3 regions of the Natranaerobius trueperi genome follow, and region 1 is predicted to be linked to each of the others. Evidence: riboswitches for the same ligand, from Rfam matches in the RefSeq annotation. Region 1 holds a riboswitch; each other region holds the start of a gene.
The links. A riboswitch is a leader RNA that binds a small molecule or an ion and turns the genes downstream of it on or off. The one in region 1 is predicted to bind cyclic di-GMP.

Region 1 (4,299 bases):
ATCACTGCACGATTTGTCGCTGTGGGTTGTTGGTTAAAACCTCTTGTCGGCAACCCCCGTAAGACCTCCCCTGTTAAGAACGGTAACTTTCCTCTCATGTATCTGCCACATTTACACCGTAGAGTTCGGGTGGTAGTGGATTTTGTTTTGTTATGCACACTTATCCACCCCACATATGCCTTGTATGTGGTTTCTGTTCGTCAGACCGAGATTTTGCATTAGGCTTCCTTCAGACTCCACCTCACGATGGACGCCCTTGCCATCTGCTAACAGTTCCTACCACCAAGCCTGTAGCGGACTTTCACCGCCTAGCTACCGTTCATGTAGGGCAAACAAAGAAGGGCCCCGTTTGAACGGGACCCTCTGTGCTGTCTTATCTTTTATTCAACTTGTATTGCATAAACAGTAAGATCATAAGTACCTTTTTCATTAAATTCAACTTTAAACTCTGTTTTTTTGGTCTCTTCTAAAGTAAATCCATCTGGTCCCCAGTTACCTGTCGCTTTACCATCTTCATAATCAAATGTTTCCATTATACCCTCAAGATCTTCAACTTCATCTATTTTTATGATATCAAAATCATTCTCTTCAATATCGTCTTTCTCAACTTCGATTACATACCTTACATCATCAACCCAGTTAACATTTTCTGCAACTTCTGCTTCCACATCAAAGGTGAGTTCGTCTCCTTTATCAACATTTACAGAGTCATCTAAGGTCCATGAAAGTTGAACTGGTTCTTCGGGGAATGAAATTCTATCCTCATTTTCAAGTACATCTTCCCACTTAACTTCTATTTCTCCACCATCTATGATTAACTCTGCATCTTCTGCTAAAATCAACGTTGATTCATGCCATTCATTATTCCAGTAGTTATCATCGTCATATTCATATGTTGTCGGGAATCTAATAGGAGATGACCAGTCGTTTTCTTCTAACGCAAAAAAATCGTCGGTTGCTGTATTAGTTGCTAGCTTTTCATTCTCTCCGTATATGTTTAAATCTAATTCGTCTAGATGGCTTGAATCAAAACCATTAAAAACTACTTCATAACTATAACCATCGCTAACACCTGATAATCTTTCTAGTTCTATATCATCTTCATCAGGTAAGAAAGCTTCCGCATCACTGTCAAGGTCTACGTCAATGGTTTCTTCATAATCTTCATCATTAATTGTAACAATAACTTCACCTTCATCTGGAACTAAAAAACGTGAATCATGCCAAGTATTTTCCCAATAGCCATCTTCTTCATAATCAAAACTTCCAAATGGAGCAAAAGGTGATGATAATCCTGATTCATCGTCTAACTCTTCCCAACTATCCAATTCATTGGTAGCTAGTTTACTATCATCTCTATATAAGTTTATTTTAACATCATCGACTTCGCATATTGTTGCATTATCTAACGTGAATTCAAAGCTATATCCCTCGTAAAGGCTAGTATGAACCACTAGTCTTTCAATATTCACATCTATGTCTTCATCTACTTCTGTAACTTCAATTTCTGATTCCAAAATATTAGATATTGGGTCATCATTATTTGCCATTGCTCCTCCAGACATCATAAGTACAAACACCATCGATAAAGCTAAAACTATACTTAACCTTTTCATTTAAATATCCCTCCAATTAATTTTTTTGTTTCATTAAATTAATTGGCGGCCAGGCTACCATTCTTTTGAAAGAAAGGTCCTATGGCTTTGCGTCCCTATCTTTCGATAGGTTTGCCTTTTTCAATTTTTAAGTAAGTATTAAATACTTTGCTGTGTGTTTTTTTCTTCATCACCCCCTTGAACAAGATTTTTTATATTTAATTTTCATTGCTACCACTGTTGTTTTGTTAATAGCACCTATCAAGAGTAATGGAAAATATTAAAAACCCCCTCCAGCCCTTGCTATACAAGGACCGAAGGGGGTTAGCCTTCAGAACAATTTGTTGTGATAAAAGATATTTCCCACGGTTCGTTTTTCCCTTTGCTTTAACATCATCTTTCCCTTAAATAAGCTTATTACAATCATCTACAGTAAGTATACATAAAACTTAACAAAAACTATTCTATTACTTTATTTCTATATTATAAGATAAAACATGAGATAATATGTTAATAATTTCGTTAATTAGTTTTTGACCATTACTTTCGTTTTCAAGAATTTGTATTGAATCTTTTAGATACCAATATTTGTCTAAGTTAGATTTTACCTCTTGTAATATCTCTTTAGCAGCATACCCAGTAGAACCAATTGGAATAATTATTTTATTATATTCTTTTGCTATTTCAAACTCTTCAAAGACTCCTGCTGCATTAATTATACCAGTATCATTTTTTTTGTTTCCAAATATAAAAATAGCCACACCTGATTCATAAATCAAGTTTTTTCGATATTCTGTCCAAAGTTCCTTTAAGTCTTTATGACTAGAAGAAACTTGAGGAAAAGGTTTCAAAGTTAAATAATCATCTATTTTTTTAAATTTACTATCGTATATTTCTTCTAGTGCCCCGTTAATTATATAACTACCTACTCCAATACCAAAACCTGAAATAACCCTAAAATCTTGACTTATTAATTCTTTAGACATATTATACATAAAGTTAGTTGCATCATATTTTTCAAATATACCGTATTCTTCTGCACTTCCAGATATAAAAATGTTTTTTAGTTTTGTTTTAAATTCAATACCTCTGAGTATTTCTGTAATCTCTGAATAATCGTCTACTAGAATTGCATTTATGGAATAACGTTTTAAATCGTTACATTTTAATTCTTGCTTAATTAAGTCATATTTATAATCTTCATCATTTTTGTAATCTGTAGGTTGTACTTTTTTAAAAAAACAATAATGATCACGCCTGTTTTCACCTAACAAAATACGTATTCTACTCAGAATATAAGCGAGATTTGGATCTTCAAAGCTAAATCCTATAAATAAGAATGTCTTTGATATTAAATCTCCTTGTAAATTTGTAGAAAATAGTTGTCTATTCAAATTAAAAGTCTCATAATCATCCTTCGTTACAACAGCATTTTCTGGAGTTCTAACATCACCATGCATTTTATATATTATAGCATCTCTGTCAGAAACATTTAATGCTAAATTTTCTTGAGTTATTTTAATATCAGGTTTTCTGTTTTTATCTTCAATTGAATCCTCAATTAAAGTATCATAGTTTGTTGTCCAATACGTTTGGATAGGTAAACGGGTTAATATATCAAGATTTTCGTTAGATTTAACCTCTTTAGTAAATTCTTCTAAAATTTTTTGGTTGATTTTATTTCTGTTTTGGCCTTTTTCATTATAATGATATTGAGCTACTGCAATTAAATCTTCTTCTTTATCTATATCTAGCCCTAGGTCGTCAGCAATTTCTTTTAAAAGACTTCTCCAATCTAAATACCCCGATGGTCTAGATAGACCAGCTCCCGCAAAAATTGCTGCATTTCCATCCCTAATAGCTTTTAAAAAATCTTTTTCAAATTCTTTAATAGTTGCAACCATACCGATACCACCCTTTTGTTGTGCTAAAAGTTGTTAATAATTATTTCTGGTTTCTATTGCTTCTTCAACCCAATCTTGTAAGTTATTATAAATATAGTCGTAAACATTTTTGCTATTCTTATAAGGAGGATCGTAAGCCTTTACTAAGCTCGATAGCTTAACTGTTTTATCTTCAAATTCAACATTAAAGTCCTCAAAAGGATTTTTACCTTTTTTTGATTGATCACCTTTATAATCCTTTAGGTTGTGGATATAAATTCCAAATAGACCTTTTCCCTTTTCCCATGATTTCTTGATTTCACGTTTAATCCATTTTCTACCAGCAGTTTTTTCTCCAATTAGAACTACAGTACATGATTTTCCATACAGTTGTTCATCAATCCAATCTTCAATGGCCTGATCTCCGCTTTTCTTAATTTGTTCCCATTGGTTGTCTGAAACTGGTTTATTTCCCTCAATAACACCCATATTTCTCACCTGTGCAGCTCGCCAATTATCAGGTTTGTAATGAAAACTGTAAAACACTCTCCGTGCCATCAAAATGAACCTCCTTGTAAAGTGATGTTATCTTGGATTTTTGAATTCAAATTGCTTTTTATATTTTACTCCTTATAGCTCGTAAAATATAAGTAAGATGATACTATCTAAATCCAAGATCTTATTTATATGTAAAATTCTTCATTTTCTAATCTAATTCCTTTTAACAAATTTGGATCTTTTATACAATACTTGTTAAAATTAGTTGTTTATATAGTAAAAAAATTAAGCAGTAGCAATTATAAAAGGCTACCGCTGAGTAA
Region 2 (4,299 bases), on a different contig from region 1:
TTACTATTAAAGCAAAAGAAGAAGCTAAAGAAAAAGGATTTCAATTAGCTAAAGCTGAAAAGTTTTCGTCTGTAACTGGTAAAGGTGTACAAGGACTTGTTGATGATAAAGAGGTTTTAGTAGGAAGTAGAAAGCTAATGACAGATGAAGGTATAGATGTGTCTATGTTAGAAGATGAAATGACTCAGCTAGAAAAAGAAGCTAAAACAGCTATGTTAGTGTCGGTATCTGGTGAATTACTAGGTATCATAGCTGTTTCTGATACATTAAAGGAAGATTCTAAAAAAGCTATAGAGGAAATAGAAAAGATGGGTCATACTACTTGTATGATTACAGGTGATAATGATCGAACAGCTGATGCTATAGCAAAAGAAGTTGGTATTAGTAGAACTGTATCTAATGTACTACCTGATGAAAAGGTAGAAGAAATTAAAAGGTTACAAAAAGAACATGGACTTGTGGCTATGGTAGGTGATGGTATTAACGACGCACCAGCTTTAAAACAAGCTGATGTAGGAATAGCTATCGGAACTGGTACAGATGTAGCTATAGAAGCTGCTGATATTACTTTGATACGAGGGGATTTAAGTGCTGTAGTATCTGGTATAAAATTATCTAGATCTACTTTTAGAAAGATTAAAGAAAACTATTTTTGGGCATGGTTTTATAACGCAGTTGCTATTCCACTAGCTTTTTTCGGACTACTTCACCCAATTATTGGTGCCGCAGCTATGGCCTTTAGTTCTATAAATGTGATACTTAATTCTATAAGGTTGAAGAAAATGGATATCTCTCCTCCAAGACCTGCTATAGAGGAAGAATAGCCAAAAGTTATATTTAAGATCATTTGAAAACCAATCAAAATAGGGTATACTAAAATAGTGGTAGCTTTGTGAACTGTTATTCATTCTGATATTAGACTCTGGAGGTGTTTTAATTGCAAAATAAGAAAAAAATGAACGAACAAGACATCATTATTAGTCATATAAAAGAATATGTAGCTAATTACAGTAAATATGATGTTAAAAACTATCCGTATATAAATGATAATTCTAATGGTTCTAACTCACCCTGGGGTGAGCCAGAAGTAGCTTTTGCAAGTGCAAAAGATGAGAAATTTCAAGATCTCAAAAAAATTGTAGGTCCTCATCATCTTCTGCCTAAAGACTTTTTAGAAGATGCTAAAACTGTTATAACTTATTTTATACCTTTTGATAAACAAATTGTGAAGAGTAATGTCAGAACACCCGAAGCTATAGAACCTTCTAATTTATGGTATCAGTTAACTAATGATACTAATAATTTAATTAATGATCTAAATGACAGCTTAATTAAAAAGATTCAAGAGCTTGGTGGCGAGGGAACTTCTTTTCCTCCATCTAGTCCGAAATTTGAAAAAGAAAACTTAACTAGTGATTGGTCAATTCGCCATGTAGCTCATATAGCTGGTCTTGGGACTTTTGGTTTAAACAATATGTTGATAACTGATAAAGGTTGTTGTGGAAGATTTGGTAGTATTGTTACAAATTTAGCTATAGAACCTAGCAATAAGGAAAACAAGCAAGTTGAAAACTGTTTATATAAATACAATGGAACATGTAAGAAATGTGTTATAAAATGTCCTAATGATTCTTTTTATTATAAAGATGACTCTTATTTTTGTGATGCAGAAAAGTGTTATAATCAGATTTTAGAAAAGAACAAAAAAGATGCCTGTGGTAAGTGTATGAGTGGAGTACCATGTTCTTTTATAAATCCGGTTAGTAACTTAAGAAAAGATTAGCAATATTTAATAGAGTAGAATGGATAGTTAGACTATTTAGAAGATGATCTCTGTAATAAACAGAGGTCATTTTTTTTGAAGAATGAAACTTAATGAAACGTGAGTTTCTCATTAAACAAAAAAAGAGCCCTTCCGGAACCCACACTAACCTTACCCTGGACCATGACAGCTCCCTTTTTACAGAGCTATATGAAATCTCCCGACCCCACATAACCCCATAAGGAACCTGCCATGAAGGTGGCTTGACCTTTGTAGATCGCAGGTGACCCTTAAAGCTAGTAATTGACCTACAGAAATTTTCCCTCTAGCCAATGATGAGCCATTAAGTGACCCAACATCTAAGTTCTCTAACTTTATTTTGACGGCACAAGTGAAGAATAGTATTTAATGATACTCCATGATTTGATAGCAAAATATAGATAGAATATTACAACAAAATAGTAAAAAACTTTCTATAAATTGACAAATTGTGACTCTAGCACTAGAGGAATTTATGTATATAACCAGAAATTATATGTGCTTAGTTTTTTTTCATTTGATAAATTCTTAAAAAGTGCAAACCTATCGTGCGATAGGAACGCAAAGTCATGAGTCTTTATATGTTATAAAGATAGTCGGGTTAAATATGGCAAATACTATAACAAAATCTATTTTTTAAATTAGAGATAACGACACGTGTTCAAGCTATTATTTTGTTTTAGAAAACAAAACTTAATATGTGTGAATTAATTCACACATATATAAATCATTTGGAGGGGATATTTATAAATATAACTTAAAGAGTACCTTATATGAATTGAAAAACAAACATTAGATAAGGAGGTCAAACATGACTATAACAATCGGTAAGAAGATAGGCTTAGCAATTTCTGTACTTTTATTGGTATCTTGCATTGCTTTAGGGGGTTTTAGTCTTTATATTAGTACTAATACAGTGGTAAGCGATGCTGAAGAATCACTTCAATATATTGCTCAAGGAAGTGCTGAAAGAGTTGAAGCAACAATTGAAAGTAGGTTAGAAGTTTTAGAAGAAATAACTCGACGTGAAGATGTTGAATCAATGGACTGGGAATTACAACAAGAAGCACTACAAGATGATGTAAAGAGAATGAATTTTTTAGATATTGGAATATTAGATACTGATGGTACGATAAGATTTGCGGAAAGTGGAGCAGAAGAATATATAGGAGATAGAGAGTATGCACAGAGGGTACTTAATGGTGAATCGCACATATCAGATGTTATGATAAGTAGGGTATCTAATGAACCTGAACTATTATATTCAGTCCCGATATATGATGGTGAAGAAATAGTTGGTGCTATAGTTGCTAGAAGAGATGGTGATGCTCTAAATGCTATAACTGATGATTTAGGGTATGGTGATGAAGGATATGCATTTGTACTAGGAGAAGATGGGACAATCTTTTCTCATCCAGATAGAGACTTTGTATTAGATCAAATTAGCATCTTTGATGAATCATATGGTGAATTAGATGGTGTAAGTAATGCCTTTCAAGAGTTAGGTATGGGTAGAAGTGGAGTTATAGACTATGAACATGAAGGTATAACTAGATATATAGGTGTTGAACCTATGTATTTAACTGGTTGGACCGTAGGGATTGGTGCAATAGAAGAGGATGTGCTTGGTGGTTTAAATGCCATGCAAACTGGAATAATAATAGCTTCTATTATTATAGTATTAATTGGTTTAGTAGTTGGATTATATATTGGACAAGTTATATCCAAACCAATAACAACAGCAACGAATTTTGCCCAAACAATGGCAACAGGGGATTTAAGCGAGAGTATACCTCAAAAATTACTCAACAAAAAAGATGAAACAGGAAAACTGGCTAAAGCTTTTGATGAAATGGGTGAAAACTTACGAGAAATGATGAAAGAAGTATCTAAAAACGCTGAAGACCTACATTCAGGTAGTGAAGAACTTTCAGCAAATGTAGAAGAAATATCATCTAAAAATCAAAGTATTAGTGCTAATACAGAACAAGTTGCTTCAGGACTTGAAGAATCAACATCTTCTGTTGAAGAAGTTAGTGCTTCTGGTGAGCAGATTCAAGATGCCATAAAAAAGCTTAATGAAAAAGCGAAAGAGGGCAATGAATCTGCAAAGGAAATTCGACAGCGGGCTAATGAAATGAAAACAAACTCTGTTCAATCTAAAGAAGAGGCAGAATCAATTTACAGTGAAAAACAAGAAGAAATTAAACAAGCTATAGAGGAAGGTAAGGTTGTAGAAGAGATTGTTGAGATGACTGAAGACATTTCTGATATAGCAGCACAAACTAATTTACTTGCGTTAAATGCTTCAATTGAAGCTGCTCGAGCAGGTGAGCATGGTCAAGGTTTTTCTGTTGTTGCAAATGAAATAAGAAAACTAGCTGAACAATCTAATCAAACTGTAGATAAAATACAGGATACAATCCAAAAAGTTCAAAATGCTTTCAGTAATATTTCTGAAACATCAAATGGTGTACTTGAGTTTATAGACGAAAGAG
Region 3 (4,299 bases), on a different contig from region 1:
CATAAGCATCAACTATAGAAGTTATCCTTGCAAGTAGAGGAATGTCTTCTCCTTTATTACCGTTCGGGTAACCAGAACCATCCCACCGTTCATGGTGATTTAATATCTCTTCTGCTATATGAGAGAACTCTTCAGTTGCTAAAGCTATTCTGTAACCCGTAATTGGATGTTTTTTTATACTTTCTCTTTCTTTTTGGGTTAAAGGTTCTTTTTTAGTTAATACTTCTTCTGGTATATTTATTTTACCGATATCATGTAAAGAGATAAGTAAGCTTAACCTTTTGAGTTCTGAATCTGAAAGATCTAACTTTTTACCAATTTTGAATGCAGCCTTTTCCATACATTGAGTATGTATTTTAGTTTCAAAGCTTTTAGATTCTAAGGTTTTTATGAGAGTCTTTAAAACTGTACTTCTAGCACTTTGACTAACAGCTAGCTTTTGTTTATACATTTTATCTTCTGCTTCTTTTAGAGTTAGTTTTAAATCTTTGCCTATATTACTCTTTGTAGCAGTACCCACTGCTAAAGAGATAGGTACATTTTTGACATAAACTTTCTTACAATTTTCAAAAATTCTTTTACAGACTTTATTCGCATCTTCCTTTGAAGTGTTAGGTAACAAGATAACAAATTCATCTCCGCCCCAGCGAGCTATAAAATCGTCTTTACGTGAAGAATCTTTCAATACTTTAGCTGCACTTTTTAACATATTATCACCAGGAAAATGGCCATAAGTATCATTTACTAGTTTAAGACCATTTAGATCGATCATTATAACACTTAATGGTAAGTGAGTTTCAGTATCAAATTTTTTCATTTTTTCTTCTAGATAAGCTCTATTATAAAGTCCTGTAAGATTATCATGAAAGCTTAAATACCGTATTTTTTCTTCAGCTTGTTTACGTTCTGTAACATCTCTTGCTATCCCTAATAAATCAGTATTTTCCTTATTTTGTCCAAGAATATTAATAGTTGAAGCATGCCACTTCCAGGTTCCGTTTTTATGTTTAATTCTGTACTCAACTTCCTCATCTAGGTTCCCGGTCTCTATTAATTTTTTTAGTTTTTTGAAAAAAGTTTCTAAATCTTCAGGATGGATAAACTCATCTGCTGTTTTACCAATTACCTCTGTTGGGTTATGTCCTAATAGTTGTTTCCAGTTAGGTGAAACATAAGTAATTACTCCTTTATCATTTACTGTAAGAACTATATCGCTTGCATTTTCTACAAAACTTTTAAATTTTCGTTCGTTAAGTTTAAGTTTTTCTTCTGACATTTTATGGGTAACAGCTAAACTAACAAGGTCAGCTGCTATTTTAAGTCGTTCTAGGTCATGGTTAGTCGGAGTATAGGGTTCGTTAAGATAAATAGCAAAGGTTCCTATTACGTCACCTTCAGATGAAAATACAGGTTCTGACCAACAAGATCTTATATCTACCTTATCTATAATTTTGTGGAAGTCAGCCCAATAAGGATGTTTTTCTATATCATCTACAATTACGCGTTTTCCCTTATATGCAGCAGTACCGCAAGATAAAGACCCGTCTTTTACTTTAATACCTTCAAGAAGTTTTCTAAAAAACCTAGGTAGATTAGGGGCTGTTTTACAGTACAGATATTCTTTTGATTCATCTAGTAGCATAACCGCTCCTATAGCCTTTCGATCTTCGTTTTCTAACCATCTTACAATAAGTTCTAAAATATTATTTAATGAATCTCTTTTAGTTAAAGCAGTTAACACTTGATTTTGACTTTGTTTTCTAATTTGCATCCATTTGCTCTCTGTTATATCACGTCCTACAGATTGAAACTCAACTAGTTCTCCATTGTGATCAAAAATAGGATAAACTAGTTTATGTTGCCAATATATCTTACCACCAGCCCCTATTTCTGGATGTTCATAAGAAACTTTTCTAGGGTTTTTAATAATATCAAAATATGCATTTCTTAATTCCTCTTTACTATCATCCGGAATAAATTCAAACCATTGTTTACCTAAAATTTCTTCTTTATCCATCCCCATTAGATCACAATGAGCTTTATTGACATATGTGATAGTAGCATCTGGTCGCCACCTGACTACTATATCTGATTGAGTATCAAGAAGAGACTTATAATGTTTATTTTCTTTTTCTAATTTTTCTTTAGCTTTTGTAAGTTCTTCAATGTTTTTATAATCTGTTATATCCCTTGAAATACCAATTATTTTAACAACTTTATTATTTTCTATGATAGGTGAAAGTTTAGTAGTAAACTTACCTTTTCCCCAAGATAAGTCTAAAGTCTTTTCATATGAAACTTCATCTTTTATCTCACAGCATTGTAAGTATTTATTTAATACATAATCAGCTTCTTGTTTATTAAAAAGTTCATAAGGTGTTTTTCCTTTTAGATCATTTAAACTAACACCTACTTTATTTTCAAACTCTTTGTTTGCTCTAAGATAACGAAAAGTCTTATTACCTTCTACACTAATAAAAAAGATAGCGTCTTGAGTATTATCAAGTATGGTTTTCATCACTTGATTATCTATAGTTTGAATGCTGTGACAAGACATTAATATTGCCTCCTTTTACCTTAAACATAAAAAAGTCCCTAATAAAGGGACTTTAGCTAAACTTACGAAAGAAAGTTCTTTCGGCAGTTTGGCAATCGTAGTGACTTAATCACCTTAGACCCATGACTTTGCGTCCTCAACTTTCGTTGAGTTTGCCCTTTATATAATAATTAAGTATTAGATTGTGAGTTAAGTTAAGAAGCTAGCCCTAGACTTAATTCGGGGCTAGGGTACTATTTATATATTATAGCAATATTTTCCTTGGGAATTAAGCCCTAATTATAAATTTTTAGTAGCGATAGTAGCTAATTTAACTAATCTTTTTCTTTAGTTTGAAATTTGAGTTTTTAGCTATTAGATCCATTCTAAAAAATAATAGACTCTCATATATTATCATAAAAAGGAAATGGCTTGTTTTATGTAGAGTTTAATATTTTATATTTTAATGATTTAGAATCTAAAGGGGAGGTATATTGTGAAAGTAGCAATTTTAACAATGTTTAATGGTCTTAGTCATACATATTCTCTTGTTAATGTTGTGGCAGAACAGTTAGAAATGCTTTTGAAAAATGGAGTAAAAACAAAAGTGATTGTTTCACAAGATTGTAATGATGATGAGCGAAAAGGTGTATATGCAGATGAAAGACTAGAATGGGTTAAAGTAACAAATAAATTTAATGGTAATAAAATTCAATGGCATGATTATTCACAACCCGACGGTCAAGTTCATGAAACTTTTTATGATGAAGTTGAAGTTATTGCTAGTGATTTAGAGGAAAAGTTATTAGATGTTGATATTTGTATAATGCATGATATTCACTATCAAGGTTGGCACTTAGTTCATAATGTTGCCATTAGAAAAGTTCAAGAAAAATTACAGAATATAAAATTTATAGCAATGACCCATTCGGTTCCTGTGAATAGACCGTCTAATCCAAAATGGCCTTTTTCTTGTCGTTATACACCAATGCCTAATACTACATATGTATATCCTACTTATTCTGGAATACCAGCTCTAGCTAAACAATTTAATGTGCCGGAAGGAAAGTGTCGTGTTGTTCACAATAGCTTAAACTTAAAATCCTTTATGAGTAAAGAAGTTAGATCAATTCATGACCAAGTAGATTTAATTAGCCCGGATATTCTTATTGTATATCCCGCTAGATTTACTACGGGAAAAAGATTTGAAAAAGTTGCTTCTTTGGCTGGTGTTATTAAAGCACAGACAGAATTAAAAGTTAAAGTGCTTTTTTGTGATTTTCCGTCAATGGATACTAACCTCGATAAATACAAGGCATATATTAAAAATATAGGTAACAGTCACGGATTAGAAAAAACTGATATTTTCTTTACAAGCGATTTGGGATATGCTGAAGGGTTTCCACGAAGCAGTGTTTTAGAATTGTTTACATTATCTAACTTATTTATTTGTCCATCTTATTCTGAATCATTTGGCTTGACTGTTATAGAGGCTTCAAGTAGAGGTAACTTTTTAGTATTAAACGAAGCAGTTCCAGCATTAGAAGAGTTAGGTAAGCAGCTAAAGGCATACTTCATGAGATGGGATGCTCGTAACTTCGGTTATGATACAAAGGAAATATATAAGCCTAGTGAACAGGCCTATTTGAAGGAACATGCATCTAGAATAGTAAACCTAATGAGAGATAATCCGGTGATCTATGCAAAAACACTTGCAAGGCAAAAATACAGCCCCCAGTGGGTATGGTATAACCAATTAGAAC

Region 2: another riboswitch for cyclic di-GMP. It lies ahead of CDO51_RS00060 (methyl-accepting chemotaxis protein); the one in region 1 lies ahead of CDO51_RS08705 (hypothetical protein).
Region 3: another riboswitch for cyclic di-GMP. It lies ahead of CDO51_RS06170 (PAS domain S-box protein); the one in region 1 lies ahead of CDO51_RS08705 (hypothetical protein).

What each region holds. Positions count from the first base shown of each region.
Region 1 covers NZ_NIQC01000019.1:590-4,888, forward strand. The annotation lists gene CDO51_RS08705 (hypothetical protein) at 381-1,616, opposite strand; cyclic di-GMP riboswitch class I at 1,658-1,742, opposite strand; gene CDO51_RS08710 (SIR2 family protein) at 2,063-3,499, opposite strand; gene CDO51_RS08715 (TIR domain-containing protein) at 3,533-4,036, opposite strand.
Region 2 covers NZ_NIQC01000001.1:16,689-20,987, reverse strand. The annotation lists gene CDO51_RS00070 (heavy metal translocating P-type ATPase) at 1-824, shown strand, start outside; gene CDO51_RS00065 (epoxyqueuosine reductase) at 938-1,783, shown strand; cyclic di-GMP riboswitch class I at 2,328-2,410, shown strand; gene CDO51_RS00060 (methyl-accepting chemotaxis protein) at 2,613-4,299, shown strand, end outside.
Region 3 covers NZ_NIQC01000011.1:9,320-13,618, forward strand. The annotation lists gene CDO51_RS06170 (PAS domain S-box protein) at 1-2,557, opposite strand, end outside; cyclic di-GMP riboswitch class I at 2,637-2,724, opposite strand; gene CDO51_RS06175 (glycosyltransferase) at 3,033-4,299, shown strand, end outside.